Regions from separate parts of the Caldifermentibacillus hisashii genome, predicted to be linked through region 1. Evidence: riboswitches for the same ligand, from Rfam matches in the RefSeq annotation. Region 1 holds a riboswitch; each other region holds the start of a gene.
The links. Region 1 has a riboswitch for thiamine pyrophosphate ahead of tenA (thiaminase II). Riboswitches for the same ligand answer to the same signal wherever they lie in the genome.
Positions count from the first base shown of each region.

Region 2: it holds a riboswitch for thiamine pyrophosphate, as region 1 does, so the genes downstream of both, NSQ14_RS09845 (ABC transporter substrate-binding protein) here and tenA (thiaminase II) in region 1, are expected to answer to the same signal.
Region 3: it holds a riboswitch for thiamine pyrophosphate, as region 1 does, so the genes downstream of both, thiT (energy-coupled thiamine transporter ThiT) here and tenA (thiaminase II) in region 1, are expected to answer to the same signal.

Region 1 is NZ_CP155467.1:316,684-327,929, forward strand. Features, by position in the region: gene thiM (hydroxyethylthiazole kinase) at 1-658, opposite strand, end outside; gene thiD (bifunctional hydroxymethylpyrimidine kinase/phosphomethylpyrimidine kinase) at 808-1,614, opposite strand; gene thiW (energy coupling factor transporter S component ThiW) at 1,583-2,104, opposite strand; gene tenA (thiaminase II) at 2,144-2,854, opposite strand; TPP riboswitch at 3,054-3,142, opposite strand; gene NSQ14_RS01655 (Dps family protein) at 3,295-3,834, shown strand; gene NSQ14_RS01660 (Crp/Fnr family transcriptional regulator) at 4,046-4,741, shown strand; gene NSQ14_RS01665 (cation-translocating P-type ATPase) at 5,196-7,112, shown strand; gene NSQ14_RS01670 (heavy-metal-associated domain-containing protein) at 7,193-7,414, shown strand; gene NSQ14_RS01675 (DUF4351 domain-containing protein) at 7,496-7,684, opposite strand; gene moaC (cyclic pyranopterin monophosphate synthase MoaC) at 8,066-8,554, shown strand; gene modB (molybdate ABC transporter permease subunit) at 8,611-9,273, opposite strand; gene modA (molybdate ABC transporter substrate-binding protein) at 9,377-10,156, opposite strand; gene NSQ14_RS01695 (MogA/MoaB family molybdenum cofactor biosynthesis protein) at 10,171-10,680, opposite strand; gene mobA (molybdenum cofactor guanylyltransferase) at 10,696-11,246, opposite strand, start outside.
Region 2 is NZ_CP155467.1:2,089,465-2,100,710, forward strand. Features, by position in the region: gene NSQ14_RS09830 (ABC transporter ATP-binding protein) at 1-639, opposite strand, end outside; gene NSQ14_RS09835 (ABC transporter permease) at 632-1,405, opposite strand; gene NSQ14_RS09840 (thiamine-binding protein) at 1,405-1,695, opposite strand; gene NSQ14_RS09845 (ABC transporter substrate-binding protein) at 1,722-2,729, opposite strand; TPP riboswitch at 2,844-2,952, opposite strand; gene NSQ14_RS09850 (TraB/GumN family protein) at 3,024-4,190, opposite strand; gene NSQ14_RS09855 (YppG family protein) at 4,584-4,823, shown strand; gene NSQ14_RS09860 (YjcZ family sporulation protein) at 5,013-5,111, shown strand; gene yjcZ (sporulation protein YjcZ) at 5,265-5,414, shown strand; gene NSQ14_RS09870 (CAP-associated domain-containing protein) at 5,745-6,857, shown strand; gene NSQ14_RS09875 (DegV family protein) at 6,901-7,743, opposite strand; gene NSQ14_RS09880 (exodeoxyribonuclease III) at 7,940-8,695, opposite strand; gene motA (flagellar motor stator protein MotA) at 8,988-9,788, shown strand; gene motB (flagellar motor protein MotB) at 9,775-10,542, shown strand; gene NSQ14_RS09895 (viroplasmin family protein) at 10,727-11,246, opposite strand, start outside.
Region 3 is NZ_CP155467.1:1,899,556-1,910,801, forward strand. Features, by position in the region: gene istA (IS21 family transposase) at 1-1,258, opposite strand, end outside; partial or broken gene tnpC (IS66 family transposase) at 1,365-2,840, shown strand; gene NSQ14_RS08910 (S1C family serine protease) at 3,330-4,703, shown strand; TPP riboswitch at 4,948-5,062, shown strand; gene thiT (energy-coupled thiamine transporter ThiT) at 5,128-5,700, shown strand; gene NSQ14_RS08920 (hypothetical protein) at 5,850-6,515, shown strand; gene NSQ14_RS08925 (dipeptidase) at 6,602-7,975, opposite strand; gene NSQ14_RS08930 (Hsp20/alpha crystallin family protein) at 8,095-8,460, opposite strand; gene NSQ14_RS08935 (small acid-soluble spore protein P) at 8,599-8,745, opposite strand; gene NSQ14_RS08940 (hypothetical protein) at 8,860-9,111, shown strand; tRNA gene NSQ14_RS08945 (tRNA-Lys) at 9,216-9,288, shown strand; gene acnA (aconitate hydratase AcnA) at 9,608-11,246, shown strand, end outside.

The sequences.
Region 1 (11,246 bases):
CGGCGATACTTGCAGCTAACCAATCATCGGTAACGGCTGCAAAAGAGGCAATGAGCGCAGTACTCATACAACCCGTTCCGGTAACTTTTGTCAATAAAAGATCGCCATTACGTAACCCGTAAGTCGTTTTTCCATCAGAAATAATATCTGTTTCGCCGCTAATCACAGTAGTCACGGAATACATATTAGCGGTAGTTTCTGCGATTACCTGTTTACTTTCGGCGACATCCCCGGCATCGACGCCCCTTGTTTTGACCTCGTCATTTATAAGGGCATTGATTTCTGAAACATTTCCGCGAACGATGGCGACATCAACTTTTTCAAAAAAATCACGAATCACTCGGGTTCGGTATGGCGTCGCACCCGCTCCAACGGGATCAACAACAACCGGAATTCCTTTCTTGTTTGCTGTTTTTCCTGCTATTAACATGGCTTCATACATTCCATCATTAATTGTGCCAAAGTTAATCACAACCGCATCTGCTAAGTTTGCCATATCACGAACATCGTTTTTTCCTGTTGTCATAACAGGTGATGCCCCAATTGCCAATGTCACATTTGCACAGTCGTTAATTGTTACATTATTTGTCATTTGGTGGATTAGCGGATTTTTTTGCTGAACCTTGGTTAATAATGCTTGAAATTTTGATATGTCCATTAAAAAACCACTCCTCGTATAAGTAATAAGGGTTGCTTCACTGAATATTTGGTGAACACCAATTAATCTATGAATAAGTTGCGCCACCTCGCTAACGTTCCATACCTTTACCGCGGTGAACACTTTGAATAAGGCCGGCTACCTAAGTTTTATTGGTTCATAAGATGGGCTCGTTTATATAATTCATAAAAATGGTTGGTTGGTCCATGCCCGTTTCCGAGATCCAAACTATGCTCAATTGCCACTTCAATATAGGCTTTTGCCAATTGCACAGACGTTAATAATGTGTTCCCTTTGGCAAGGTTGGCAGCGATGGCACTGGACAAAGTACAACCGGTTCCGTGCGTATTTTTTGTATGGACACGTTTGCCTTTCACCCAATAGAAATTTTCTCCGTCATAAAAGAGGTCATTCGGGTCGGTGCTTAAGTGTCCGCCTTTTAGCAACACCGACTTTACGCCCAGTTTTTTAAAGGAAATACAAGCACTCTTCATATCCAGTTCGTTTAAAATTTTTTGCTCTGTTAAGATTTCCGCCTCCGGAATATTTGGTGTGATGATATCGGCAAGCGGCATCAGTTCTTCCTTGAGAGCAGAAATTGCATCTTCCGCCAGTAATCGATGTCCACCTTTTGAAACCATGACCGGATCGAGAACAATATGGTTTGGTTGATATTTGGCAAGTGTCTCAGCAACCGTTGTAACAATCGATGGGCTGGACAACATCCCAATTTTGACCGCATCCACTTTAAAATCATCAAAAACAGCCTCAATTTGATCTTGAATGATTTGTTCATCAATATTTTGGACAGAGCGGACTTCAACCGTGTTCTGTGCGGTTATTGCAGTAATGACGGACATTCCGTATACACCGTGTGCGGCAAATGTCTTTAAATCGGCTTGAATTCCCGCCCCGCCGCCTGAATCAGAGCCGGCGATGGTTAATGCTGTTTTCATGGATGATTCCTCCCCATGCTTTATTTTTTTGCAATGCTTTTAATAATACATAGCCGAAGAACGCCCCTGCAAAAGAACTTAACGTGAAGGCAGGGATAAAACCGAAAAGAGTTGCCTCTTGACCGAGTAAGAAAACGGCGATGGGATAACAAGCCAAGGCCCCGAGAATCCCTGTGCCAATAACCTCACCGGCTGCGGCAAAGATAAGCTTATTTGTTTTCGTATAAATATAAGCTGCCAAAAATGCCCCGATCATACTTCCCGGAAAGGCGAAAATACTTCCCGTTCCAAGCAAATTTCGTAAAAGTGAGGAAATAAAGGCTTGTGCAACCGCATAACCGGGCCCGAGCAAAACTGCCGATAGTAAGTTTGCAAAATGTTGTATCGGAAAAATTTTTGCAAAACCTACCGGAATATAAACTAGGCTACTTGAAACAGTTGTCACAGCTGCAATTATTGCGGTTATCGTCATTTTTTGTGTTTTTCTCATGGAATCATCCTTCCCGTTTTTTAGGACGCGAATAAAAAATCAGATTGGCCAGTCTTGTTTTTTCTCATTCATTTCCCAAAATAAATATTCATATTTTGAGGTGATTTGAAAATGCTGCTCTATCGTATGAAGTTCCTCTTCTGATTTTTCGATTGTCAATTCATCGATTAAGTCAATTAACCACTGGGTCCCAGCGCCGAACGTTTCCGAAGAGTAGGTTTCAATCCATTTTTTATAAGGATTTGTCGCCAGCGTTTCTCCATAAGTTGATTTTAATAGTTTCCCAATTTCCCAATAATCCCAAGCACACGGCAATAGACAGGCAACGAGTTCAGCAAGGCTTCCATTGGCTGCCACTTTTCGCATATAACTCGTATAGGCAAGGTTAATTGGTGTTGGTTCAGTTGCTTCTAAATCAGCGCGGGTAATTCCAAACTCGGCAGCGTATTGACGGTGTAGTTCCATTTCGAAATGCAAAGTTTCATGGAGAACCGCAGCAAATTTTGTCATGATTTTAAGGTTATTTGCCTTCTCTACCCCGATAGCAAACAACTTCGCATAGTCAATTAAATATACATAGTCCTGCTTCAGATAAAAGATAAATTTTTCCCGGTCTAATGTTCCGGTTCCCAACCCAACGACAAAAGGATGCTGATGGTTTTTCTCCCAAATCGGTTGAACGTTTTGATAGAGTCGGTTTGAAAAATTTTGCTTCAACAATAATTCCTCCTTGTTTACCGAGGAACCGATTGCTTTGAACCAGCGATCTGTAGGGTCAGTGTAAGTAATGATAAAAATATTGGTAATGAGCTTTATTGTTTAGTTTCCGGTGTCCCTCACTTTTTTAATGAAAAAGGGTCCTGGAAAACTAATCGATCTGAAGGGGAAATAAAAAACCGCCCTCCATGATCGGAAAGCGGTTTGGTAAATTACAAAAATATGTAGATTGTAATTTATTAACCTACTTCCCTCCGCTAGTACGAACTAGATCAGGTTCAAAGGGTACTTCTCAGCCAACCGGCGCCCCTAGTAGAGTTTTATGAATATTCATTTTCATTACTTTTAACATATCATAGTCGGGGACTTTGTGCAACAGGAGATTTATTTTTGATTTCTTGATTTAGGTCAATTTTTTTTGAAAAGGGACATCTTATAATCAACTTGTAAGTAAAATACAGGAGGTAAGAGAAATGAGTATCTTAAGTCCCGAAGAAGCATTGAAAAAAGAATTAGAACAAGATCAAGTGGAACATGATCATCATCATCCGACTGCTGCAGCTATGACGAATCATGTCGTTGCAAATTTGGCCATATTGTGGACAAAGCTTCATCAATATCATTGGTATGTGAAAGGTTCAGAGTTCTTAACACTTCATGAAAAATTTGAACAATTGTATCGTGAAGCGGCAAACTGGTATGATAAAATTGCAGAAACCTTACTTGCAATTGATGCCAAACCTTTTTCGACAACGGAACAAAATATGAAGTACACTTTTTTAGAAGAAAGTGCGGCAAATAAATACTTACCGGCACATGATATGGTTGCTAATATTGTGGATGATTTCCGCATGACCCGGGATGTTGTTCAACGTGCGATCAAATTAGCTAAGGAACAAGACCAACCGGTTTTGGAAGATGTATTAATTGATTTTAAAGGTTATCTCGAAAAAGAAATCTGGATGTTGCAAGCTTTTCTGGGTAAAACGGCCTTAGAAGATGAAGAAGAGTAATCTTATTTTTTATGGGAAATTATGGTAATGATGTTATTATGTGCGACGAGGGAGCCTGTTTTTCACTGGGAACATATTAAACCGGGCTTCCTGTGCGATGAGGAACAGTGAGTTTATTTTTCACGAGGAACAGGTTAATGATGTTATTAAATCAAGCTTTTTGTGCGACGAAGAAGAGTAATCTTATCATTCATGAGAAAGAGGGGATTCAATGGCACATGAACACTGTCATAACCACGCCTCTTGTATCCGGCTCGTGCCCATATTCAACCATTTAGATGACGAACAAATGGATAAAATTGCCGAATCAGCGAAAAAACTGGACTTGAAAAAGGGAGAAATGCTTTTCCATGCCGGTGATGAAGACGACACCTTGTACATCGTCAATAGTGGGAAAATTAGGGTATACCGCCTATCCGACACGGGTAAGGAACAGCTGGTAAGAATTTTGAATCCGGGTGACTTTACCGGGGAGTGGGCCCTTTTTCATCCGGGAGAGGTACATGAAAATTATGCCGAGGCCGTTCAAGATTCATCCGTATGCTTGATTAAACAAAAAGATTTGCAACGGTACTTAACGGAATATCCGCAAATATCTTTAAAAATTATTTCGGAAATGTCGGAGCGGCTAATGAATTCCGAAAAACAAACGATGCAAGTGGCCATTGAAAAGGTAGAATCGCGAATTCTTTCATTTTTAGCTGATTGTGTGGAAAAAGGGGCAGGAAATAGTCCGGTGATCACACTACCAATGGCAAAAAAAGATCTGGCCTCCTATTTAGGTACAACACCGGAAACGATAAGCCGAAAGTTTACTGAGTTGGAGAAACAAGGTTTGATTGAGCAATTGCCAAAGCGGAAAATTAAAATCAATGACTTAGATCAACTTTTGTTATATGGGGAATAGAGGTCCTAAGAACAAATCTTAGGGCTTTTTTCTATATAAAAAACCATTTTCAGTCTCTGCGGTGTGGCCTGACGCTACATGAGGGACCTCAATCGTGCCCTATCCGAATTCAACAGTCCCCCCAGTAATTCACCAATTCCCCCTTGAAATCAACAGTAAAAAAGGAAAATTCAACAGTACTCGGGTATAAATTCAACAATAAAATTGAAAAATTCAACAGCTCACCCAGTGAATTCAACAGTAGAAAAGGAGAAATCACCAGTGTACCCAGCGAATTCAACAGTAGAACCCCTGAATTCACCAGCCCTCCCCTCAAATTCACCAGTCGCCACTTTTAGGCAAGAAGCCTCATTTTTATCGACGAAACATGTTTCACCAATATTGATGAAGGTCAATTTTTTTTCGTCGCCGATTCTTTAAAATAAAGACAAAGATAAATATTGGAGGGATTAAAATGACCGCAAAAATAAATCAACATAAAAACCAGATTACGTGGATTTCGGGAACTTTGATTATCGCCGCAATTCTATCCAAGTTATTTCACTTGAGTGGATTAAGTAACAGTTTCCTCATTATTGCAACTGTAATCGCCATTGTACCTATAGCGATTAAAGCATGGCAGGCAATGATAATGAGAACTTTTAGTATCGAATTACTTGTCTTCATAGCAGTAATTGGAGCGGTTTTTATTCAGGAATATACAGAGTCAGCCGTCGTTACATTCCTATTCTTATTAGGCGACTATCTGGAAGCAAGAACTTTAGAAAAAACACGTTCATCATTAAAAGAACTTGTAGATATGGCACCGCAAGAAGCAATTTTACTACATGCAGACGGTTCTCGGGAGGAAATAGATATTGACTTGGTTGAGGAAGGAAATCGCTTAGTCGTTTTACCCGGCGGAAAAATTCCGGTGGACGGACGTATTGTAAAGGGACATGCACTTATTAATGAAGCTGCGATCACCGGTGAATCCATACCGGCGAATAAAGCGGAAAATGATCGTGTGTATAGCGGTTCTATTCTCGATAACGGGTATATCGAAATCATTGCTGAGAAAGTCGGTGAAGATACGACTTTTGCAAAAATTATTGAACTCGTTGAAGAAGCACAAGAATCAAAATCGAGTGCAGAACGTTTCTTGGATCGTTTTGCCAATTACTATACACCGGCCGTTGTTATTTTATCATTATTTGTTTTCGCATTTACTCGTGACTTACATTTGGCCATTACTTTTCTTGTTATCGCATGCCCGGGTGCTTTAGTAATCGGGGCACCGGTGTCAGCCGTTGCAGGAATCGGGAACGGTGCAAAAAATGGTGTCCTCATAAAGGGCGGTGACATTATGGAGAAATTTGCCAAAGTTGATACCCTTGTCTTTGATAAAACCGGTACCTTAACAAAAGGAAAACCGACAGTAACCGATTTTCACAATTTGACCTCAATGCCGACAAGGAAACTATTAGCGCTTATTGCAAAAGCAGAAACCATTTCTGAACACCATTTAGGTCAGACAATTGTTAAAGAAGCAGAAAAAAACGGAATTGATTTGTCTCGTTTTCAAATAACGGAAAGTGAAGCAATTAAAGGGAACGGGATTACGGCAACCGTAGACGGGTATTCAATTGTTGCCGGGAACCGTAAATTGATGAATGGAAAAGGAATCAAAATTAATTACGGGGCTAGTCTCTATGCAATTGAACGGGAAAAAGCAGGGAATACCGCTATCTTTATCGGAATAAACGGAGAACTGGCTGCCATTATCTCTATTGCGGATCAAATTCGTGATGATGCAAAGGCGGCATTAGCAGATATGCGAGCCAATGGTGTGAAACGAATCATTATGTTAACCGGTGATAACCGCCATACCGCAGAGGCCGTAGCAAATGAACTTGGGATGGATGAATTTCATGCGGAACTGTTGCCAAATGAAAAAGTTGAGTATGTAAAAAAATTGAAGGATCAGGGGGCAATTGTTGCGATGGCCGGAGATGGAATCAATGATGCGCCGGCAATTGCTACAGCAGATATTGGACTGGCGATGGGGGAAGGGGGAACTGATGTCTCAATGGAAACTGCTGATGTTGTATTAATGGCCGATAAGCTCTCCCAATATGCCCATGCTTTTGCCTTATCGAAAGCGACCATTCGGAATATGCGGCAAAACATCTTTATTGCTTTAGCGGTTGTTGTCATCCTTTTACTGGGCGTCTTGGCGGACCAAGTACACCTTGCCGGGGGAATGTTTATTCATGAAGGAAGTGTCCTTGTCGTCATTTTAAATGCCATGCGGTTAATCGGCTTTAAAACAAAAATAGCAAGTGAAGCTGGGAAAACAGACGGCAGGCAGAGAGAAAAATTAGTGGCTTAAGAGAAAACTTGATACCCGTCAATTTTTTTACAAGGGAATTCATATAAAATAAAAGTACAAAATAACAAGGAGGAATGAACATGGCAAAAGCAGTTATGCAATTAGAAACCTTAACTTGTCCATCTTGTATGAAAAAAATTCAAGGGACGCTAGAAAAAATGGACGGGGTTAATCGTGCAAAAGTTCTTTTCAATTCCAGCAAGGCCAAAGTCGAATTCGATGAAAGCATAGTAACCAAAGAAGACCTGAAAAAAATTGTTGAAAAATTAGGGTACCAAGTTTTAAATGTAAAAACAGCGTGATTTCGTGTCGCAAAAAAGCCGGGAAGGAGAAAACCTCTATCCCGGCTTTTGTTTATACATAAAAATTAAGGACTGGCATGTTTAATAAGAAATGATCTTTTTCACATCATCTAAATGATTATAATTAAAAATATTACTCAAAATTAATTCCAATGTTATGACATCAAGTTTCTTTATATCTTCTTTCATTTCCTCTGGCAAACAGCCGAATTTTACTGTCAACAATTGAAGAGCGGTTTTAGATAATGCTTTTGCTTCCCCTCTTTCCATCAGTTCTATACCCTATATTATACAATTTTATCTGGTTCTTCGCCATCATTTCGTGTAACCGTTCGCATAACAGTGGGGTTGAAATGAATTTTATACCTATCTAATCCTAACTGCATGATCTCGTAGTTCAAGAGTTGATAGGGAAATTTGGTAGGGGAGTACACCATAGTGGAGAACCCTCAAAATAAATTGAATTTCACTATTTTTTCATATACTATTAGGTAGATAAAGAAAACTCGGGCGTCCGAGCCTTTAGGCGATGGCAAAGACGCAAGAGCACTTATACTTAATTCTTAAAATTTCCAACTACGTTGAATTCGCTTCTTTGCTGGAAATTTATACTTTCTTAACGTAAAAAATAGAAAAGACAGGTGAATGAATGTGGCTGAGTTTACCCATTTTAATGAAGAGGGCCGGGCAAAAATGGTTGACATTTCGGTTAAAGAAAAAACATCACGAAGAGCGGTTGCAATATCCAGTGTATTAATGAGTAAAGCCGTATACGAAAATATTACCGAAATGAAGAACAAGAAGGGGGATGTGTTGGCGGTTGCTCAAGTTGCCGGTATTATGGGGGCAAAACAAACATCAGCGCTAATCCCGATGTGCCACCCAATCTCCATTACCGGTGTAGATCTTTCGTTTGAGTGGGAACCGGTTGAAGGTGAGCAGTACAAACTGTTAATCCAAGCCGAGGTTAAGACGGTAGGAAGTACAGGGGTGGAAATGGAGGCACTCACTGCCGCTTCGGTTACCGCATTAACCGTCTATGATATGTGTAAAGCGGTAGATAAAGGTATGGTCATCGGCCCGACCTATCTACTAGAAAAAAGCGGCGGCAAAAGTGGAGACTTCAAACGAGGAGAATAATTTAACTAATAAACTGCCCTTAATCAACAAGGGCCGGTTTTTTCACTTTATTTGAGTCAATTTCTGGTCTTGCTTCGATCATTCGTAAAAAACAATAGAATAAAAGAAAATAAGATACTGATTACACAATAGTACCAAGCAGCCGTCATGTTACCAGTTTCAATTGCAAAAAAGATGGCTGTCGGGATTGTTTGCGTGTGGCCCGGAATATTGCCGGCAAACATAAGGGTAGCGCCAAACTCGCCAAATGCCCGTGTAAAACTTAACGCAATTCCCGAAAAAATTGCCCGCGCCGATAAAGGAATTAACTGCCATTTTAACAATTGCCAATTTGATGCCCCGTCGACTTTGGCCGCATCAATAATCGTACGGTCAATGGAGAGAAAGCCGGTTTTCATGGACTGATACATTAATGGAAAAGCAATGACGGAAGCTGCAAGGACGGCTGCCGGGATGGTAAAAATGATACTTCGGCCAATTAGCCATTCAAGAGCTTGACCTATCGGGCTGTTTTTCCCGAAAATGACAATTAAAAGAAATCCGATAACCGTTGGGGGTAGGACTAACGGCAAAAAAATTATCGTTTCGACAGCGGCTCTCCCGCGGAAGTTTTTAAAAATCAGCCAATAGACAGCGATAATTCCGATAAAAAATGTAATGATTGTTGCGACCGTTGCAACAAAAATTGATAATTGCACCGGATACCAAGAAAAACTCATTTTTTATTCACCTAATTTCTGGCAATGGCGAAAAATACAAGGTAAAAATAGATCCCGGGGGCTGCCAACCGTCAAACGTAGTAAGAAAACAAGGACATAACTTTCAATCTCCAACTCTATCAAATCCGTATTTTTTAAATAATTCCATGCTCTCATCACGAAATATAAAGTGGTAAAAATTTTCGGTTGCCTTTTTTTTCGCATTATCGTGCTTATTTCCATCAATAATGCCAAAATAATACTTAATTGGATCATGGGTTGAATCATCAATCCGCTCAACGACCTCAATATGATCTTCACCTAATGTATCACTTACATAAACAATGCCGGCATCGACCGACCTTTCTTTAACAAACGTAAGAACTTGCCGAACGTCCTTTGTATAAACTAAGCGCTCCTGTACATCGCCCCAAATACCAAGATTTTCTAGTGATTGTTTCCCGTAGGTGCCGGCCGGGACCGCATCCGGCGTACCAAGGGCAATTTTTCCATTGGAGTCAAGTAAATCATTGATGGAAGTCAGCTCACCATTTACCGGTTGAATCAATACTAAATGATTTTGCAAAATGGCTTGCCCCTTTTTAATAAATCCAGCTTCATCCAACAGCTTGTAATCTTGTTCTGAGGCTGAAAAAAAGATATCTATCGGTGCTCCTTGTTCAATTTGTTTTCGTAAAGTACCACTGCCGCCAAAGTTATAATTAATTTTAATGTTTGGATATTGATGTTCAAATCCTTCCTTGAGCTCTAAAAGGCTATCGGTCATACTCGCTGCTGCAGATATGGTCAATTCAACTTGATTTCCGCTATCAGCTTTTGGGCTTGTACAACCGGTAAGAATAATCAACAAACTTAATAAAAGTAAATATACTTTCTTAGCCAAAATGATTTACCCCTTTATAAATCTTTATGAATTTCATTAACCGCATGTTTTATTTCCGGTAAAATCAGCTTTTCCATCGCTAATTTCACTGCTCCTGTTGAACCGGGCACCGAGAAGACAATGCGATTATTGGCTATTCCTGCTATGGCACGGGAAAGAATGCTTGCAGAACCGATATCAAATTGATAACTTAAATAACGAAAAATTTCCCCAAAACCGGGCAACTCTTTTTTAAAATATGGACGAATCGCTTCTATTGTTACATCACGCTGAGAAATTCCGGTTCCACCGTTAAAAATGACGGCATCAATCGCATCTTCATGGATGGCAGTCTCCAATGTTTTTTGAATTGACGCAACATCATCCGGAATGATTTCATACATGCCAATATGATGGTTATCAGTTTTCAGCAGTTCAATAATGGTTTGACCGCTTTTATCGGTGTCTTTATTACGCGTGTCACTAACGGTTATCACCGCACAAGTGACCGTTTTGAGCTTGCCTCTGTCATGACAATGTCCCATACGTTTACCTCCAATCTACTTGAGTTCTTCTCCAAATATTGAAACTTCCGGCTGGATATATTGAAAGAAATCAGTTTTCCGGTTAATATTGATGAAAGGTTGTTCTATGTTCATCGGAATGTACCGAATATTGAACTTTCCAAGTAGTTGCTGAACCGATCGTTCTCCATTCTCAAGCATATGTCTGATTTCGTCCTTAATTGAGTAGTTATAGATGGCAATCAATGGTTGCTTTTTCCCTGAAACAATGGGTACAATGCCGTCTATATTTTTATCAATGAATTTTATTAACTGTCCAAAAATCGAAGCTTCTACAAAAGGGACATCAATGGGTGTTACCATATACCATGGGGACGCCCGGTACTCCATCGCAGAATAAAGACCAGCAAGTGGTCCTTGACCTCGAAATTCTTTTACATCATTAATAACTGCCACATTATGTCTATCCCTTTTAAACTTTTCTTGCAAATTCGGTTTGGTAACGATCACAATGGATGAACAGAACGGTTGGATGGCATTGATGGAACACTGGTAAAAAGGTATACCGTCAATTTCAGCAAATGCCT
Region 2 (11,246 bases), 1.8 Mb from region 1:
TTGCCAATCTCTTTTTATTTTGGCCGGTTTTGCCGACAAAATGATGAGCCGATCCGATAAAAATAAAGCTTCCTCGATATTATGCGTGACAAATAGAATCGTCTTAGAATATTCTTGCCATATTGATAACAACCATTTTTGCATATCAAACCGGGTAAATTCGTCCAAGGCAGAAAACGGCTCATCTAAGCAAATTAACGTTTGCGGACTTAGCAAACTGCGGATGAAGGAAACACGTTGTTTCATCCCACCAGACAATTGATGAGGGAAACGTTTTTCATACCCTATCAATCCTGCCCGCTCTAGCATTTCCACCGCTTTAGCCGGATCTCGCTTACCGGCAATCTCTTGACCGAGCAAAACATTGTCAAGAACTGTCCGCCAAGGCATTAGAGCGGCTGATTGCGGCATATAACTGATATAGCCGCTTTTTCCGGTTATTCTTTCCCCGTTGATATAAATCTCTCCTGCATCCTGCCTTGTGATCCCGCCAATCACCTTGAACAATGTACTTTTTCCGCTGCCTGAAGGTCCTAATATCGATATGAATTCCCCGTCATGAGCAGCAAAGGATACATCATGTAAAACTTGATCAGCGCCAAATGACTTGTATATACTGTCAATAACCAATTCACTCATCAATCAACCCTTCCTTCTCCGGATCCCACTTAATGACCAATTTTTCCAGAAATACGATGAAGGCAAACAATAACAGACTAAACGTAACAACGAATAATATGGCAACAAAAACACGATCGGTCCGGAATGAAGATGATGCCAATGTCATATAAACACCAATGCCTCTTTCTGCTCCAAGCCATTCCGATATGACGGCCCCCATTACACTATACGTTGCAGAAATTTTTAATCCGGAAAACAAGGCAGGGATTGCTTGCGGCCATTCTAATTTCCAAAACAGTTGCTTCCTCGTTGCCCCGGCCATTTTCATATAATTCCATAATTCTCGATCGGTATGCTGGAACCCGTCCAGTAAAGATACGGTAATCGGGAAAAAACAAACAAGCGTAATCACAATCATTTTTGGTAACATCCCAAAGCCAAACCAAATGACAAGGAGCGGTGCCAGTACAATAACCGGGATGTTTTGCGAGATAATCAGTAATGGATAAAACGCTTGCCGTAAAAATGGAACGATATGTAAACCAATCCCGATAATGATTCCAATCAAACAGCCGACCATTAATCCGGAAAGTGCCAACGATAACGTAGGTAAAAGGTGCTCCCCGTACACATGGTACCCTTCAACCATCTCTTTCACAATTTGTGAAGGAGATGGCAACAACCAATTTGGTACACGGAAGATACGGACACTTGCCTCCCAACTGATGAATAAAAGAATGACAACAAAAAGTGCCCCCCATCCTTTTTGCCAAATTGTTTTCATCACCGATATTTTTCAGTCAACTGGTCCATTGACGCACCATCAGGATTATAGAACACTTTTATTTGCGAAATGACACTTGGGCAATTTAGCTCTATCATCTTCTTATTCATTTTTTCAACAATCTTTATAAGTTCCGTCAAGTCACCTTCCATTGTTGTCTCAAGCGGATTAACTTGATATTTTACTCCTGAATCCGTTATGACTTTAATGGCCTCGTCAATATAAGGAATTGTATCCTCACCGTTTTTTGTTTTAGGAATGATTTGGATGCTTACTAATGCATTAGCCATTTGTTTTCTCCTCCATTTCTTGTAAATTACGATTCCGGTAAAAATTCGTTTGTAAACGCCTTTTTACTATCTAACTGTTTTTCTAGTAAACCATTGTCATACATCCATTGCGAATAGTTTTCCCATACTTCCAATTTTTGCTCTCCCCAACGTGCTGCGTCATCTTTGTATTTTGTAGCGAGCCACTTTTGGGAAGCTTGGACGAGATCCGGGTCAAGTTCGGGCTCGGCAGCGATTAATATATTTGCCGCTTCTTCCGGATTTTCGATAGCAAACTCATACCCTTTTGTCACTGCCCGTAAAAATTTCCTGATTGTCTCCGGCTTTTCTTTAATCATTGTCTCATTCGTAGAGATAACGGGCGTATAATAATCAAGCTTATCACTATAGTCAGTTAACCAGACCATGTTAATCGGGGTGTTACGTAATTCAGCTTCCACGCCTGTCCACCCGTAATAAATCCAGGTAAAATCAATATTTTGTTTTGTCGCAGTAAAAAAGTCGGTATCGCCAATATTGATGATGTTTACTTTTCCGACATCCGCATGATGATCCTGTTTCATTAACGATTCAATAATCGCTTTTTCAAGTGGTGCTCCCCACCCTCCATAAGTTTTCCCTTCGAAATCTTTTGGAGTTTTTATATTTTTGTCTTTTAATGAAGCAAAACCGGATGTATTATGTTGGATAATCGCTGCAACAGAAACAATTGGCACTCCTTGGATTCGAGCCTCGGTAATCCCTTCCTGGTAACTGATACCAAACTCGGCTTGTCCGGATGCCACAAGATTGTCTGCCCCCGCATCACCCGGCATGATGATATCAACATCCAATCCTTCTTCCTTGAAATACCCTTTTTCCTGTGCCACGTATAAACCGGTATGGTTCGTATTCGGTGTCCAATCCAAGACGATATTTGCTTTTTCTAGCTTATCTTGATCATTTTTCGAAGTTCCGGAACCAGAATTTGCAGTTTCTCCCCGGCATGCAGCTAAAAGCATGGTAAATACGGCAAGAAAAAGTATTTTTTTCATGCGTGTTCCCCTTTCTTCATTATGATTTGAAAACAAGTTTGAAGAGGGAGAGAGAATGAAAAAACCCCAGGAATCATCCTAGGGCACATACTTCATGTAAGAAATTTCATTCATATCGCAAAAAAGTATGTTCCCTACGCAGGTATTAACCAGATCAGGTTCAAGGGTCAGCATCTTACGGACGCACTCTCAACCGGCAACACCGGTTCCCCTACAAACTTATTTTCATATTCAGTTTTCACTTATTTATACTATTACATATTTTTCCATTCATTTCAAGCCTAACTTTTTTCATTAAAAATTTTTAAAGAATAACCGCAATACATCCGCACCGCCAATAAATGTGCCGATGGAGCTGCCAATATTGGATAAAATAATGATCAATAAAATTCGTGTTACTTTATTGTTCCAAAACCCTTTTACGGATGAAATATCATTTGACAGGTTTTCGAAATCACCAACAGTCGGTTTTCGTACAAACGCTTGTACCAATCCTGCAAACCATCCGGAAGCAAGCAACGGATTTAAAGCGGTAATGGGAGCTGCCACAAAAGCAGTTAAAATGGTTAGCGGATGACCAAATGCCAACGCCGCTCCAAGTGCTGACAAAGAGCCGTGCCATAAAATCCAACTCCATGTTTGTTGCATCCCTGCATCCGGGTTCGCGAAAAATGTATAAACGATAATGGCAATAATAAGAACGGGGATCGACCAGCCGATAATTTTTGGTTTTTTCGACTTTGGCGGTGTTTTTGTTAATTCAGTTAAATCATGCGTTTTTTCTATTTCTCTTGAAACACCGGGAACATGAGCTGCACCTAATACAGCTACGACTTTTTCACCGGGTGCCGTTCTTATTTTCTCAGCCAAATATTGATCCCGTTCATCAATCAACGGTTTTTTCAATTGCGGTAAATTTTCAGTAAACTCATTAAGCATGGCATCAATGCTGTCTTTTGTTTTTAATTGTTCCAAATCTTCTTCCGTTATTTTTTCATCGGTAAAAATACCGGCTATAACTTGGGTGAGAAGCATCATTTTTTCTTTAAAATTCATGCTGTGCCAAATGCGGGAAAAGGTAGTTTGAATATTTCGATCAGCTAGAATAAGTTTTGCACCAACCGTTTTAGCCGATTCAATTCCTTGAATCATCTCTTGACCGGGTTTAATCCCCATTTGATCAGCCATTCTTTTCTGAAAAGATGAAAGTGCCAAATTGATAAATACCATCCCTGCCCTTTTCTCTTTAATAATTTTAAAAATATCCGTATCTTTCCACTTGTTTCCTTCCGTAATAGATTGAAATCGTCCTTGATCCAACTCAATGCAAACTGAATCCGGCTGTTCTGTTTCAATAATTTCCTTCACTTGCTCGGCACTGTTTTTTGATACGTGAGCAGTTCCGATCAAAATATATTCTTTATCATTCAAAAAAATTCTAGTAATGTTTTCTTCGTTCATAGTGACCTTCCCTTAAACTTTTGATTCCCGGAAAAATCTGTGTTCTTTTATAACTCACAAGTTTTCCAGCTATGTGAATCGCAATCGCCCTTATCTTTTCATGCATATTGTTATTCTACCTGAACCGAAAAATGTAGTAAAGCAATCGGAGGATAAAAAATTTTTAAAGGTGGAACTTTTGACGGTATATGTTTAGAAGAAATTCGGATGATGAGTTTTTTTTCATTCATTGTTATGCTGCTCCGTTAATTAACTATGCAACAAGCAGTAATCCAAAATCGATAAAATATTTCAAATACCAAAGCAAGACGAATGCCTTTACCAAATGATCGGCAAAGAAATATAAATAAAGTATCATCATCAGTTTCTGACATTTTGAAAGGAGGGAGAACCATGTTTCCATATAACCAGGGACCACTAGGACCACGGCGGCCAAGAAATCCTTTTTTCCCTGTTCAACATGTTAATAAACCTTCTTCTCAGATATTTTTTGATTACTTTAAAACAAATGATGGTCACTGGGATTTTGATAAAATTTCCCAATCCATCGGGCAAGTGAATAAAATAGTCAAACAAGCTGATCCATTAGTTAAACAGATGGCATCCATTGTAAAAAAAGTTCGACCGAAATGATATACTTTTCAAATAATTTAAATTTAAGGTCTGTTCTGTTGTGAAGAACAGATCTTTTATTATCCTTCTCTTTTCCATTAAACATTTCTTATAGGTAATTGCCCAATTTTATGAATCAGGGACAGATGACTAGTCAATTTGCAGGTTAATACATATACTGCTAACAAATAAACATGGAGGTGTTTATTGATGAGTGCTCCAACAGCAGGAGGATATGGTGCAGGATTTGCCTTGATTGTTGTGTTGTTTATCCTATTAATCATCGTTGGTTCAGCGTACATTTGGTAAGTAAAATAAAGGACTTTGATTGATTATTCATTGTCCTTTGTTTCTGGAGAATGACTAGCGTTTGTTGGTCATTACAGGAATGGACTGTCACGAATGATGAACAACACAATTCCAAGTAAAGAATATTTTTATTACACGAATGGAGGGATTTGAATGGGCTTTTACGGATGCCATGGAGGATATGGCTACGGTGGCTACGGCGGCGGCTACGGTGGCGGCTACGGTTTTGGTGGTGGAAGATGGTTCGCCCTGATCGTAGTTCTATTCATCCTATTGATTATTGTAGGTGCTGCTTGGCTGTAAGTTGATAACAAAATTTAGTGAAAAAAAACGGTGCTGAGAAACTAATCTCACACCGTTTTTCTTTTGGTTATTTCATCCATTTGCTAGATATTTTAACGTATGGTATTATGTACAAATTTAAAGAGAAAGCGAATGGTTCTGTTTGTGGTTTTCCTATTCGAATGAAAAACATGTAGAATTGATATTACTCTATAAATTTATAATCGCTCATCTTTGCGGTTTACCTAATCATTTCTGTTATAATTAGAAAAGAAAAGCTTGAGCAGTCATGGCGTCCGAGTCTTTTACCAAACGAGCTTGGGTAAAGGGATTGAAAGGAGTGGACAAAATTTGCGGGTTATTTTAATAATTGCTGCACTAGTATTATTATTTTCTTTCACTAATAATGCTGACCAAGAGACCAATTCATTTATTGACCAACTTAAAGAAGGAATATCAGATTTAACAGATCAAATTAACTTGTCGGAAATAAAAGAAGACATAAATGATATTATATACGGGATAACCGATTCCATAAATGAAATGACCGAAGATGACCCCAAGAACAATGATAAAGCCGAAGAAATTACATTAAATGCACCGGAACAACAAACCTTTTCGATAGCAAATATTGAATTAGGTTCGTCAAAACAAGATGTAGAAAATATGTACGGGCAGCCGAAGAGAGTCAGCTTAAATGAATATCATACAAACTGGCATACTTATCATGAAAACTATCAAAACTTTTTCATGGTTGCCTATAATAAAGATGGGAAAGTTGCCGGATTATTTACAAATCAAAACTTAATATCATCAGCAAACGGTATTGGCATTGGCACTGGAAAAGAAGAAGTATTAAGTAAGATGGGAACAGAACCGCTTACGAGCATTCAAAAAGGGGTTGTTCGCTACAATCTTCCTGAAGACCGCGAATACGATATTTTTCACAAGGATAACAGTTACATTACAATCTTCTATGATATACATGAAAATAATACCGTTACAGCTATCCAAATCATTAGTGAATCCCTTGAAAACGAACGGGCTGACATGTATACCGATGGAAGCCAAGCTTTAAAGGAAGGTTTTGAATATCAACTATTTGATTTAACGAATGCGGAACGGGTTAAACACAATCTAAGCCCATTAACTTGGGATGAACGTGTTCGCATAACCGCCCGGAAGCATAGCGATGATATGGCGGCTAATGCTTATTTCAGCCATACAAATCCCAAAGGACAAGATCCATTCGATCGGATGGCAGCGGACCAGATTACTTTTATTCTTGCTGGAGAAAACTTAGCATATGGCCAATTTAGCAGTATCTTCGCCCATGAAGGATTATTGAATTCGCTTGGTCACCGAAAAAATATTCTTGAAAAGGATTATGAATACTTAGGTGTGGGAGTTGCTTTCAACACAAATGCTGAACCTTATTATACGGAAAACTTTTATGCCAAATAATAAACAAATTTATTAAAAGAGGCACCGCTTGAAAGTCGTGCCTCTATATTCTTTTAAAAAGAATGCCAAGTGTATTGGGACCGCAATGGCTGGAAATCGTGCAAGATGCCTTCGTGATGATAATTTCTTCAAATTTTTGGTGCTGGTTAATTAATTCATGTACTCGCTTAATAGTATCCTCAGAGCATCCGGAATGGGTTATAAAAATACGGTCCGGGACAATGTCGTTTCGGTCTTTCAAACGGTCAACCACATATTTTTCAATTGATTTTTCAAAGCGTCCGCGATATTTTTTTCCCACATCCATCTTCCCGTTAATGACTTCAATACATGGTTTAATATTTAACAAGTTTGCACTAAAAGCAGTAATAGCGGAACATCTGCCCCCCATTTTCAAATAATCCAGCGTGTCAATGACAAAACTGGCTTCCACTCTGGGAACGAGTTCTGTTAATGTTCTTACAATACTTTTAACTTCCATTCCTTGTTCTACTAAATGAACAGCTTCCATAACGATATGACCGGTGCCGGTTGATAAATTGTCCGAATTAATCACATGCACGTTATGAAACTTTTGAGAAGCCAAGTATGCATTTTGATAAGAACTGGAAAAATTCTCACCCAGACTAATATGAATAACGGCATCATAGGACTCATATTTTGAGAATATATCAAAATAATTTTGAACTGAGGCAGCTGCCGTTTTAGGTAGTTTTCCTGTTCGTTCCGCATAGGAAAATATATCATCAGGAGTAATATCGATTCCGTCCCGATAGGTTTTATCATCTAAAATAATATAGAGAGGAATTGTTTCAATATCATTTTGAATAAGATATTCATCGGGAAGATCGGCCGTACGGTCACATGTTATTTTAATTTTTTTCATACAGCTTTCTTTCCTTTCAATTTGTTGTATATAAACTTAAATAGTTTTCAAAATCATCACAAAAATAGGAAATAAACTATTTAATCTTTCTACTAGTCTTATTATTCCTAGAAAAGCATTCTAAAAAAGAATAACACTTCGTAATTTTAACATAATTCCCTTTTAGATGAAAAATATTGGCAATACGAAGGAAATATTACAGGTCGATTTCTAAAAGAATCGGACAATGGTCACTTCCTAATACATGTGAATGAATGTCGGCATTTACAATTTTTTCTTTTATACTTTCTGAAACAATAAAATAATCAATACGCCATCCGATATTTCTATCCCGTACTTTGTTCATATAGCTCCACCAAGTATAACGGTCGACCGCATCCGGATGTAAATAACGAAATGTATCAATAAACCCGGAAGCCAGTAAATTTGTCATTTTTTCTCGTTCTTCATACGTGAACCCGGAATTACCGATATTGGACTTAGCGTTTTTCAAATCAATCTCCTGATGGGCAACATTTAAATCACCACAGTACACCACAGGCTTCTTTTCATTTAATGCCAATAGATATTTCTTCAGCTTATCTTCCCATTCTAAGCGAAACTTCAATCTTGCCAAATCTCGCTGTGAATTTGGCGTATATACATTCACTAAGTAAAAATTCTCATACTCCAAGGTAATGATTCTTCCTTCTCGCTCACTTTCTTCCGGAGAAAAACCATATGAAACCGTCAATGGTTTATATTTTGTAAACACAGCTGTTCCGGAATACCCTTTCTTTTCGGCGTAGTTCCAATATTGTAAGTATCCCGGTAAATCAACGTCAATCTGGCCCTCTTTTAATTTCGTTTCTTGTATACAAAAAATATCTGCATCTATGTCATAAAAATATTCCAAAAAGCCTTTTTTCACACATGCTCTTAGGCCATTGACATTCCAACTTACTAGTTTCATAAACAAACTCCATTCTATTAAATCTTTCCCTAATATTTTATTATTCTAACATACTTATGGGTGGATTTGTATGTCAGGTGCACGAAATCATAAATTTTCTTAATTTCTTCTGTATTATTTTGGCGCAAAAACATTATTTTTTTACCTGCTATTAAATTTTGTAAAAAAATGTCGATAAAAAGTGAGATAGTATATTAGCCTGAAATCAAATATAAAGTACATGTCTGAATATGAAATGACTTTTTATCAATTTGATAATTAGGGCAAAAATGATGGTAGATAGGTGATTTAAATGGATAAAACTTCATTACTTGGTATTATTTTTGGAATTGTTGCAGTCGGTGTCGGGATGGTTTTAAAAGGTGTCGATATTGTTGCTTTAAACAATCCAGCCGCATTTTTAATAATTTTGTTAGGTACAATAGCATCTGTTACAATCGCTTTTCCAATGAGTGAATTAAAAAATATTCCAAAGTTATTTAAAATACTTTTTACTGAACAAAAGAGTATAAAGATGACCGAAGCAATTAAGTTGTTTTCGGAATGGTCACAAATCGCACGGAAGGAAGGAATACTTGTTTTAGAAAAAAAACTGGAAGAAATTGATGACCCGTTTTTAAAAAATGGAATGGGTATGGCTATTGACGGGAAGACCCCCGATTATATTCGTGATGTTTTGTTGGAAGAAATTGATGCCATGGAAGAACGTCATGCTGTTGGAGCGCAAATCTTTTCCCAAGCAGGAACATACGCACCGACGCTTGGGGTTCTTGGAGCGGTCGTTGGTTTAATTGCCGCTCTCGGCGATATGAGTGATACAGAGAAATTGGGGCATGCCATTAGTGCTGCCTTTATCGCTACTTTACTCGGTATTTTCACCGGGTATATACTCTGGAACCCGTTTGCCAATAAATTACGTCGGAAATCAAAGCTGGAAGTTCGTATGAAATTGTTGATGATTGAGGGAATCCTCTCCATTCTTCAAGGAGAAACACCGAAAGAAATTGAGCAGAAACTTTCATCCTTTTTACCGACTGATGAGCGGCAACATTTTTTAGATGAAGGCAGGGAACCGAATAATGAGCAGGCGTAAAAAGGAAAAGGACGATAAAGAATTTAATGAAACTTGGTTATTACCATACTCGGATTTAATGACTTTATTACTTGCCTTATTTATTGTATTGTTTGCATCCAGTGCGGTAGATGCCCAAAAATTTCAGTCCATGTCAAAGGTATTTAGCGAAATTTTTACAGGAGGAACAGGGATTGTTGACTACGAAAGTATTGAACAAAAAAATGGTGAAGAGCTGGCAGATGAAACGAAGGAAAAATTAGAGAAGGCAAAAGAACAGACCAAAGTATCGGTTGACGAACAAACTACTTTAAGTGCTACTCAAGAGCGAGTCAACCAGTACATTTTGGAAAAAGGGCTAACCGGTCAGCTGAAAACTTCGTTAACGAGCGAGGGGCTTCTTGTTACAATTAATGACAGTGTTTTGTTTGATTCCGGAAGTGCTGAAGTGCGTGAAGAAGATATTGCGATTGCAAAAGAAATCAGCGACTTACTCGTCATTGACCCTCCGCACAACGTCATTATTAGCGGGCACACGGACAATGTTCCGATCCAGAATTCTAATTTTTCATCAAACTGGGAGCTTAGTGTCATGCGTGCCGTTAATTTTATGAAAATCATCTTAGAAAATGAGCAGCTTGATCCAAGAATGTTTAGTGCGAAAGGATTTGGTGAATTTCAACCGATTGCTTCCAATGATACCGAAGAAGGAAAGGCAAAAAATCGAAGAGTGGAAGTACTTATCTTACCAAATGGAAAAACCGAGCAAAATTGAGGGCCATGTTCGTTACTTTTTTCAATGTCCCTCAATTAACTGGAAAAAGATGACCCGGAAAGATAAGATTGTTGAATAACCAATTACTAAGTGACATTTCAATCCCCGGGGGAGCACAATATCCCCCACCGGTTGTTCGTTTAACCGAAAAAACAAGTACATTGTGCATAAGATATCAATTAATTTATTTCCTGCCAAAATCGGCTTTGTTCTCTCCCCATAGTTTCGTCTCCCATTTAATAATTGGATTGGCATAGGAATGTGTTTGCAACCATTGCTCTCCGCGTTTGATTAAATTCCATACTTGTTCTGTTTCCTTGGTTAACGGTAAATTTGTATTCGCTTTTTTCATTTTTACCCATTTGATGGCAGTTTGCGAATCAGAATAAATCGGAATAGACAAGTTTTTCTTTTGTAAAAATCCGAGGGCATGGACAATGGCCAGAAATTCACCGATATTATTTGTTCCTACGATTGGACCAAAGTGAAATAATGTTTGACCGGTTTTTAGACAAACGCCTTTATATTCCATTGGACCCGGATTCCCGCTGCATGCCGCATCGACAGCGATACTGTCTTCAATATAATCATGGTTCTGTTGAATGTTCGTTTGTATTCTTGCCTTTGCTTTCTTGTCACTTTTTGTGTTTTCCCCGTAATATGCTTGCCAACCGCTCTGAAAAGCAATTTCTGCCTCTTTTAGC
Region 3 (11,246 bases), 1.6 Mb from region 1:
GGATAAGCCATTGAATTCCTTCTTTATCATCAAAGGCTTCTGTTATTTCATTGATAAGTACATCTCTTTTCGATAAATTTCTCTTCCGATGAGAAGGGTCAATAATCAAATTTCCTCTTCCCTCAGGAATTTTATGAGTCGCAAGAGACGATCCTGTTTGTGTCAAACGAATATTTAAAAGACCATTTTCAATATTTACGTAAACAATATTTGAAGCATCTTTTCGATAAGTACCTTGCGGTACGCTATAACGATTCCCTTGAAAACGAATCGTATTGTCTTTTTGAATCATTCTTGTTATACTTTCAATAACGACATTTTCGAAAATGTAAGTTCCAACGACTTTCTTTAAGTGCTTCTTTTCCAAGGCGTGCACTTCAGAATGTCTTTTTTTGATATTATGATGAATTTTGTAATTTCCTGTACGCTTTAACCATTTCCAACACGCTTGATTCCATTCCGCAAGGTTTTCAAATACTCGATGTTTACTGAAGTTATATTTCACAAATTTTACAACTTGTTCAATCTTTCCTTTAGATTCTGGATCATTCTTTCTACATAAATAAACCGAAAATTTTCGAGCTTGTTGATATTTTATAAATGCTGATGTCATGATTAAATCTCCTGCATTTTCACTAACGGCAAGCAATGCATCTTGATCATACACAATTTCTTCTGTCATACCTTCAAAGTATTTGAATGCACGTTCATGCATTTGAATAACATCGATCGTACGGAAAGGACGGTCTAGCCACTCCACATACTTAAATCGAGAATGACTTAATACAAAAGCAATAAAGTATAATCGTTTTGATTTTCCATTAAGATCCTTTACGGTATCTTGTCCAAAGTCTACTTGCATCTGTTGTCCCATTGGTAACTCCGGTACTGATAAATAAGTTCGTGAAGGATTTACTTTCGGGATATGATAGATTTCTCTTAAGTCATTAACATAATTTCTTACTGTATTTTCTGCAATATTTTTCACCCCTAACTTTTCTTGTAACCAATCATATACCTGTGCACTCGACATATCTGGATGTTCCCTTAACCAAAGTAATATTTTATCCTTGTAGCTATCTAGTTTCCGCTTTCTTGTTTTTAAAGATATTGAAAAATCTTCAAACTCTTCTATAGACATATCTAAGTACTTTATTACTCGATTTCTTGAAATACCAAGCTTCTTTGCAATGGATCGTTTAGAAAATCCCTCCTCAAATAGTCTATGAATCTCGTAGTAATCCACGTATCGTTTCAATCCTGTCTCCTCACTTTCAATAAACTACTTTAATAGTATATTAAAAGTGATCTGTTTTAGGGAAACTGTTTAATCTTATTTGGTGTTTTTGGTTCATTCTTATTTGTGGAAAACTGTTGATTCTAGTTTAGCAGTTACAAGGAGATTTGGTTCTTCTAGTGAGAAAACCAATCCTGACCAACTATCTCTTTTCAATGAAGCTGAGGATACGGCTGATTCAACTGTAGAAGAACCAACCGTTGAAATGATTACATATAAACGCAAGAAACAGCGTGGAGAGCGCCAGCAAAAGCTTGAAAACCTGCCTGTAGAGACGGTTGAGTATCGTTTATCTGAAGAGGAGCAGGTCTGTTCGTGTTGCGGTGGTTCACTCCATGAAATGAGCACGGAAGTGCGAAAAGAATTAAAGGTTATTCCTGCGCAAGTAAAAGTCGTGGAACACGTTCGCCACGTATACAGTTGCCGTCATTGCGAACGCAATGAAATCGAAACACCAATCAAAACAGCGTCAATGCCAACACCTGTTTTCCCGGGTAGCTTGGCATCTCCATCAGCAATTGCTTATACGATGGTACAAAAATATGTTGAAAGCATACCTCTATATCGCCAAGAAAAGCAACTAGAGCGCCTAGGAGTTTTTATTTCGCGTCAAACATTGGCTAACTGGATGATGCATGGCGCCAATGCTTGGCTTCAGTTGATTTACGATGCGATGTATAGGCATCTTTTACAACATGATATTCTGCATGCCGATGAGACAACATTACAGGTTCTTTCCGAACCTGATCGTCCTGCAGAATCAAAATCTTACATGTGGTTATATCGTACAGGGAGGGAAAGTTCACCAATTATTCTGTACGATTACCAGCAAACTCGTGCGAGCAAACACCCGCATCGATTTTTAGCTGATTACCAAGGGTATCTGCATGTGGATGGCTACGCAGGTTATAACGGCCTTTCTAATGTAACGTTAGTAGGTTGTTGGGCGCATGCGCGCCGCAAATTTACAGAGGCCTTACAAGCACTTCCTAAATCTGCGGAAACTTCCGCTGTGAAAGCAAAGGAAGGTTTAGCCTATTGTAATCAACTTTTTGAAATTGAGCGCGATCTCAAGGACAAAACTCCTGAAGAACGCTATAAAAAACGTTTAGAACGCAGCCAGCCCATTCTGGATGCTTTTTCAGCATGGCTTCGTGAACAAACACCACGAGTTCTTCCTAAGAGTGCACTTGGTCAGGCTATAAAATATTGTCGTAACCAGTGGGATCGTTTAGTAGCATTTTTAGAGGACGGCCGTTTAGAGATCGATAATAATCGAGGAGAAAGGTCTATCAAGCCTTTCGTTATCGGCCGCAAAAATTGGCTATTTAGTAACACAGCTAAAGGAGCAAAATCCAGCGCAATCATTTATAGCGTTGTAGAGACAGCGAAGGAAAATGGATTAGATCCATTTAGATATCTTCGCTATCTGTTTGAAATGCTTCCCAATATGGATACAACAGACCAAACGAAGTTGGATCAACTTCTGCCTTGGTCAACAACTATTCCAGAAGAATGTCGCGTTCCAAATAAATCTAAATAAATCATAACATTAGTCCTCATCTAAAAATAGGTGTGGACTATTTTACGCTTACTTTCTTTTGATAAGTATTAAATTTTACACCCATATATTCTTTTACACAAATTTTACACGTTACTCAAACGAAACCTTGTAATATCAATACTTCAAGACCTATTTCGACCCCGACCACCGTTTTCCAATGATCTCAAAAGCTTTTTCTACCTGTGGACAAAGTGTCGATTCCAAAATAAATCACCCAACTTTTACATAATTTTTTACGAAAACAAGTATACGATCTACCTAAGTAAGTTTATAATCATAATAACATGAATCTTTTAGGTTCTATAGATTATTTTTGAGAATTTATTGGGATGATACTTCATCATTATTGGTAAGTGTTTTTTTATAAATTCCTGTACATTTTTCATTTTTTTTCTACTTCTATTCATAATTTATTCATAATTTTTGTCTAAAATAATTGTAGAAAAAAGAGAGGGGAGGTTAATAAACATGGAAGATTTCACAAACAATAATCATGATGAATCTTTCGACAAACCAATTGATAACGATCAAAATGCGATGAATAAAACGACAAATCAATCGGATGGGAATGATTTACAAACAAACGAGGAACATGCAAATTCCCAAGAGACTGTTCGTCATTCTTCAACAAATACAAGTAGTGACCCGAACAATCATTTGAATGAGGATAGAAATAAGAAGAAAAGGAAATCCATTGTCAAAACAATCGGATCAAATTTATTAGTTGGTATCATAAGTTCTGTATTAACAGTTGGTCTTGTTTCTTATTTTGGATTTCCGGCAATTGGGAATGATGATGGAGATACGACATCCGACGCGAAAGTAGTTCAACCGGTTTCAAAAGACGCGGTGTATACGAGTACGTTTACAAAAGCAGATCAAGCAACCATTGCCGATATCGTTGAGGAACTGTCACCGACCATTGTTGGTGTTATTAATCTTCAAAAAATGCAAAGTCAGTTTAACTTGCAATCAGAAAGTGTTCAAACCGGATCGGGTTCGGGCGTCATTTTTAAGAAGGATGATAAATATGGTTACATTATTACAAATAATCATGTCATCGAAGGGGCAAACGAGATTCAAGTATCATTATATAGCGGTGAAAAAGTAAAAGCTGAAGTCGTTGGTGCAGATGCATTGACCGATTTAGCGGTTCTGAAAATTGACGGAAAATATGTTAATGAAGTAGCTAGTTTTGGAGATTCCAGCCAATTGCGTACCGGTGATGAGGTGATTGCGATTGGAAATCCGCTTGGTGAAGAGTTTTCAAGAACGGTAACTCAAGGGATAGTCAGTGCTACCGAACGTTCGATATCAGTTAATACATCTGCAGGGGAATGGGAAATCACAGCTATTCAAACGGATGCAGCCATTAATCCCGGCAATAGTGGTGGCGCTTTGATTAATGCAAATGGGGAAGTTATCGGAATTAATAGTTTAAAAATTGCTGAGGACGGTGTGGAAGGTTTAGGATTTGCGATTCCGAGTAATGATGTAATTCCAATTGCTGAAGAGTTGATTAATAACGGTGAAATTAAACGGCCATATTTAGGTATTCAAATGTATGATGTATCGAATATTGTTCAATTTTATCGTCAGAGTATGTTTGGAAACTTGGAAAACGGTATCGTCGTTGCCGCTGTTGAACCGGGCTCACCGGCTGCTAAAGCAGGTTTGAAAGTAAATGATGTCATTGTTGGTATTGAAGGCAATGAAATAAAAAATGTTACCGAATTAAGAAAATATTTATATAGCAAAGTAACACCGGGTGATTCCGTTAAAATCGATTTTTACCGAGATGGAAATAAACAAACTGTAACGGTGGAAACGACCTCAAGCTAAAGATAGGGAAACGGGAGGGAGTAGTACGAATCCTTCCCGTTTTTTATGGGAATTAGTACTCCTATTAAGATTTCAGTCAAACGGGCGCGAGGAAACCTATAAAACGTCCGATTGGTTCGGTCAAATAATCAGTGAGGATATTGATTCCCACCAAAGAATAAAGTTCCCTTTTTGAATATGTTTGTTTTTAAAAACTTTCCATTTTCCAAGATTTGTACTATAATATTTTTGACAATTAAATCAACGTTTCCACAGGGGGAGCTGTTGCTGAGAGTGAATAGCAATCGTAAAGAGAGCTATTCAGACCCTTTGAACCTGTCTAGTTAATACTAGCGTAGGGATTGTGGAAGAGAGGTAGGATTTATTTTCTACTTTTCTTAGCTTCCTATGGAACGTTTGATAAAAAAACATAGGAGGTTTTTTTATGCGTTCAAAACAATTACAACCATTAATTGAGTCTGCCATTATGGCGGCATTGGCACTGATCATTGATTTGTTGCCATCAATTCAATTGGGACCATGGATTAGTATGTCATTTGCTATGGTACCGGTATTTATCGTTTCTTTCCGTTGGGGATTCCGATATGGTGTAGTATCCGGGTTGCTTTGGGGACTGCTGCAAGTAGTAACAGGAGATGTTACTTTTCTTCACTGGTTCCAATTTCTTGTTGAATATTTTGTTGCATTTGCTTGTGTCGGATTTGCCGGCTTATTTATGAATGTAATACAAAGGAAATTTCGTGAAGGACAAAAATTGGCCGGTTTAGGTTTTGCTGTTCTCGCTATGTTTATCGGTAGTGTTGCTAGATATATATGGCATTACATTGCCGGAATCGTTTTTTGGGGAAGTTACGCACCTGAAGGACAGCCGGCTTGGGTATATTCTTTAATCGTAAATGGCTCTGCTTGGTTGGGTTCATTTTTGTTCTGTTCGTTTGTTATGGTGTTCCTTTTGTCAGCATCTCCACGAGTTTTAACAGTAAGTCGAAACCAATAAAGCAAATAAGGAAGGGGGCTATCCAATTAGGAGCAGCCCCTGTTTTATTTTATCCATTCAAAAAAGTTAAAAAATGGGAACTGTTTTACATAAAAAAGTTGAAAATGGGGATTCATAGGAATGGTACAGAAAACAAGGAGGGATTTTATTTGAGTAACTTAGAATGGTTGTCTCGAATTGAACAAGCAATCAGTATAAGCTTACCTGAAGTGAGTGCAAAATTTGATGACTACGAAATCCGGTTAACCGTGAATACGACGAAAAAACACCCGTCACTATCTTTTTATACAGAGATAGATACAAAAATTTTTGAATTTTGCACTATTTACTTCGATCCGGTAAATCAAGAACTTTATTCTTACTATTGGAATGAGGATTTTGAATTAAATTCAAAAATTCTTTTTACTGAGTTGGAAGAGATCATTGACTTTATCTATGATGCATTTTTTGACTTTTTGGATCATGTTGAGGAAGATGACGAAAACGAGCAAGTGGAAAGCAGTGAAGAAAATGAAGAATTGGAAGACGAATTCCCTTATAGCGAGATTGATGTTATTGAAGAAAATATTCAGTGGATTTCAAATGATAAACATTTAGAAATTGAACAAAACTGGAACGGAGGTGACCATTTTACTATTCTTTTAAAATTAGGTGTCAATACCGAGAATGGGGACGGCTTGCTCTATCGAAGTGTGATTTTTGAGGAAGATGAGAATGAAGTACAAGAAACAAATTTCTTCTCATTTAAGGAAGAAGAGGCAGAATATGTAATCGACTTACTAAATGATTATATCCGTTATCTGGAAAAGGAGTAAGCAAATTAAGTATTAGGGATGCTCCAGAAACTTGGAACTTCCCTAATACTCGAAACCTAACCGAATTAATAAAAGTCAAACGTTTCTTATAAGGATTCCGCCAGATCATACCAATAATGGCACAGTGTCTCCATCCCTTTATAAAAGTTTTCTAAATGAAAATGTTCATTTGGTGCATGAAAGTTTTCACTGGCCAAGGCAAATCCAAGCAAAACAACCGGTATATTTAATGTTTCATTAAAATCGGCAACAATCGGAATCGAGCCACCACTTCTTGTGTAAGCCACTTTTGTCCCGTAAACTTTTTCACAAGCACGTCCGGCAGATTGGATAGCCGGGTGATCAAATGGTGTTAAGAAAGGTGAACCTTGGTCAAATGGAGTGATTTGAACGGTAACGCCTTTAGGTTTATGATTTTCAATATGTTTTACTAATAATTGAAAAATTTCTGCAGGATCTTGATTTGGAACGAGTCGGCAAGTAATTTTTGCAGTTGCCGTATTAGGTAATACCGTTTTAATGCCCTCACCTTGAAAGCCGCTATACATGCCGTTAATTTCCAAGGTTGGACGATAAGAAGTTCGTTCATAGAAGCTATAACCGGGTTCGCCAAATAGTTCCGGTACACCAAGTTCTTGACGGATCTTTTCATCATCAGAAGGGACTTGAGCAATTGCTTTCTTTTCTTCTTCAGTAATTTCCTCAACTTTATCGTAAAATCCCTCTACTAAAATTCGACCTTCACTGTCATGAAAAGAAGCGAGAATTTCAACAAGGGCATGAGCAGGATTTTGCACACCGCCGCCGAAACTGCCGGAATGAAGATCACTATTAGCCCCTTTGACATCAATTTGCAAACCGGTTAAGCCCCGTAGACCATAACAAATCGACGGTTTACCTTTATCAAGCATATCCGTATCAGAAATGACCAACACATCCGCTTGCAGCATTTCTTTATGGCTTTGTAAGAAAATCGGTAAGTTCGGGCTGCCAATTTCTTCTTCACCTTCGAAAATGATTTTTACATTAACAGGAAGTTTTCCGTCCGTTTGAAATAGCGCCTCAAGTGCTTTAATATGCATAAATACTTGTCCTTTATCATCGCTGGCACCACGGGCATATATTTTTCCGTCACGGACTTCCGGGTCAAATGGAGGTGTTTCCCATAAGTTTAACGGGTCAACCGGTTGGACATCATAATGACCATAAATAAGCACGGTCGGTTTATTTTCGGCATGAAGCCAATCTCCATATACAACAGGATTACCTTTTGTCTCCAGCACTTGAACATGTTCGAGACCAATTCTTGTCAGTTCATCACGGAGCCATTCTGCTGCTTTAAGGACATCTCCTTTATGTTCAGATAAGGCACTGATGCTGGGGATTTTTAAAAATTCTTTTAATTGCTCCAAGTTTTCGCTTTGATGAGTTTCTAAATATTGTTGGAATGATTGTGCCATTTAAAATTCCTCCATATGATTTTTGCTATTTTTGACAATTTTACTCCAAATTGGTGAGAATTTCCAGTCACTAAAAAAATGACATCAAGGCAAACCTGCCGTGATGCCTCATATTTTTATTATTTATCTTTTTTGTATAATTTTATTTCAAGTATATCATGTTCAAACCGTGTATCTATCTTGAGTTCATCAATCGACATGGGAAACGTAACCGTTCGTATTTTATAATTGTGGGAATGAGGATGATTTTTCTTGTGATCCTTTACTTTTATGGAAAGTTCTTGTCCGTTAACGGCAACATGGATATTTTCCTTTTGACAAGACGGTAAAAGTGCCTCAACAATAAATTCATTTTCAGTTTCGAATAAGTCAATACGAAATACTGTTTTATCCAAGTATGTTGTAAGTGGATCAAGAAAAAACTGTTCAAACCAGTTTTCAATTAATTTGGAATCAAATGGGGCGTTTTCATCTTTCCCATTCATTTTAGGTCCCCCCAAATTTGAGCTATATAAAAATATATCGTATTACCTCTATTTTACGTATCACTTATTATTTAGTGACATAAAAAATTCGTTAAATTATTTGAATTTTATATATTTGATGTTGAAGACTACATCAAATTACATCCCATGCCCCGGATTATTATTTTTTCTTGAATGATTTTGGTTTTTTACCTTTTTTGACCCACTTAACGGTTCAGGCTGTGTTCCATTACCATCACCTTTTCTGGCATTTTTCCTTACGTCTGAACCATCATTTTTATTCATTGTTTTCCCTCCTTACAATTTTAGGGGACCTTTCGAGTATAGCATGTTCATAAAGAATGAAAGATAATCGAATAAAATTTTTCCTAATGAGCACGATAAAAAAGGGGTGATGTTATGCCTTACCATAAAAATAAACAACAGGCATTTCAAGCGGCGGAGCAAGGAATGGAACAAGCTAGAGATATTTATCAACAACTTGATCCTTCTTCATCGGAATACGGGCATTATCTGAAACGTTTGAAGCAGGAAATTGATGAAACGGAACAACAACTTGAAAACGCACATGAAGTAGCTAGTGAAACGCAAAGAAAACAACTGGAGAATTACCAAGCAGAGATTGATACAATGAAACAAAATCTAGAATAAGCTTTTTGCGACTATTCCATTGGGATAGTCCTTTTTGAGTTTTTTTCACATTTACTGTTGACAAGTCTTCTTAAAAGCAGTAGAATATTCTTTGTCAACAGAACGGGGTATTAGCTCAGTTGGAAGAGCAGCTGACTCTTAATCAGCGGGTCGCAGGTTCGAGCCCTGCATGCCCCATCAAGGTAAAAAGCAATCAATTATTTGATTGCTTTTTTTTACTTTATAAAAAATAATAGTAAATTGACTATAGGAAGGTTTTTGTCCGGCTCCAGCCACTTTGCAATTTTTTCTGGTTGGCAGGTAATTATCGTAACATAATAGTTTTCATTTTTACTGATGGTTATTTCAGTAAAATGATAAGAAAAAATTATGTATAACAATAATATAGTCATAATTTACTTATCTTATAAATTATATTAATATAGACTAAAAGGAAAGTTATATTGGACTTCGAATGTCTAACTTTTCTACTATTTGCTTTAAGGGGGGAGTTATTTTGTCAAACAAAGCACTATACGATGCAAAGAAATCCTTTCAACTAAACGGAAAACGATATCATTATTATCGTCTGAAATCAATTGAAGATGCAGGGGTAGCAAAAATTTCCCGTCTACCTTATTCGATCCGGGTATTACTTGAATCAGTCCTTCGACAAGTAGATGGACGTGTCATTACAAAGGAACACGTTGACCATTTGGCAAAATGGGGTTCTGATGAAGTGAAGGATGCCGAAGTACCGTTCAAACCTTCACGAGTAATCTTACAAGACTTTACCGGAGTTCCTGCTGTAGTTGATCTTGCTTCGCTCAGAAAGGCAATGGCAGATCTTGGTGGTGATCCAGATCAAATCAATCCGGAAATACCGGTTGATCTAGTTATTGACCATTCAGTACAAGTTGATAAGTACGGAACAAATGATGCATTGCGTTTAAATATGGAACTCGAATTTAAGCGTAATGCAGAACGTTATCAGTTCCTGAGCTGGGCACAAAAAGCATTTGATAATTACCGGGCTGTACCACCGGCCACAGGTATTGTTCACCAAGTGAATTTGGAATATTTGGCCAATGTTGTTCATGCTGTGGAAGAAGGCGATGGAGAATATATCGCATTCCCTGATACGTTAGTAGGTACTGATTCTCATACGACAATGATTAACGGTATTGGTGTACTTGGTTGGGGTGTCGGCGGTATTGAAGCGGAAGCAGGGATGCTCGGACAACCGTCTTATTTCCCTATCCCGGAAGTCATTGGTGTTAAATTGACAAATCAATTGCCAAACGGCGCAACAGCAACAGATTTAGCATTAAAAGTAACGCAAATTTTACGGCAAAAAGGGGTTGTTGGGAAGTTTGTCGAGTTCTTTGGACCGGGTGTATCAACATTGCCGCTTGCTGATCGGGCAACCATTGCCAATATGGCACCTGAATACGGGGCTACTTGCGGTTTCTTCCCGGTTGATGAAGAATCTTTGTCATACTTACGGCTCACCGGACGCAGTGAGGAACATATTGAATTAGTAAAAACTTATTTACAAAATAATGATCTATTCTTTACACCGGAAAATGAAGAACCGGTTTATACTAATGTTATTGAGCTTGATTTATCAACAATTGAAGCAAATCTTTCCGGGCCAAAACGTCCGCAAGATTTAATTCCATTGTCAAAAATGAAAGAAGCATTTCATACAGCAATTAGTGCACCTGCCGGTAACCAAGGCTTCGGCTTAAAACCTGAAGAATTAGATAAAGAAACAACAGTTACTTTCGCCGATGGGTCCAATGTAAAAATGAAAACCGGTGCTGTTGCCATCGCAGCAATTACAAGCTGTACAAATACATCGAACCCGTATGTTATGCTAGGTGCCGGACTTGTTGCGAAAAAAGCTGTTGAAAAAGGTTTACAGCCACCGAAATATGTTAAAACGTCTTTGGCACCAGGTTCAAAAGTTGTTACCGGTTATTTAAGAGATTCCGGCTTATTACCTTATTTAGAACAAATCGGTTTCAATCTTGTCGGTTATGGTTGTACAACATGTATTGGTAACTCTGGTCCGCTTTTACCTGAAATTGAAAAAGCTGTAAGTGATGCAGACCTTTTAGTTACATCCGTTTTATCCGGTAACCGTAACTTTG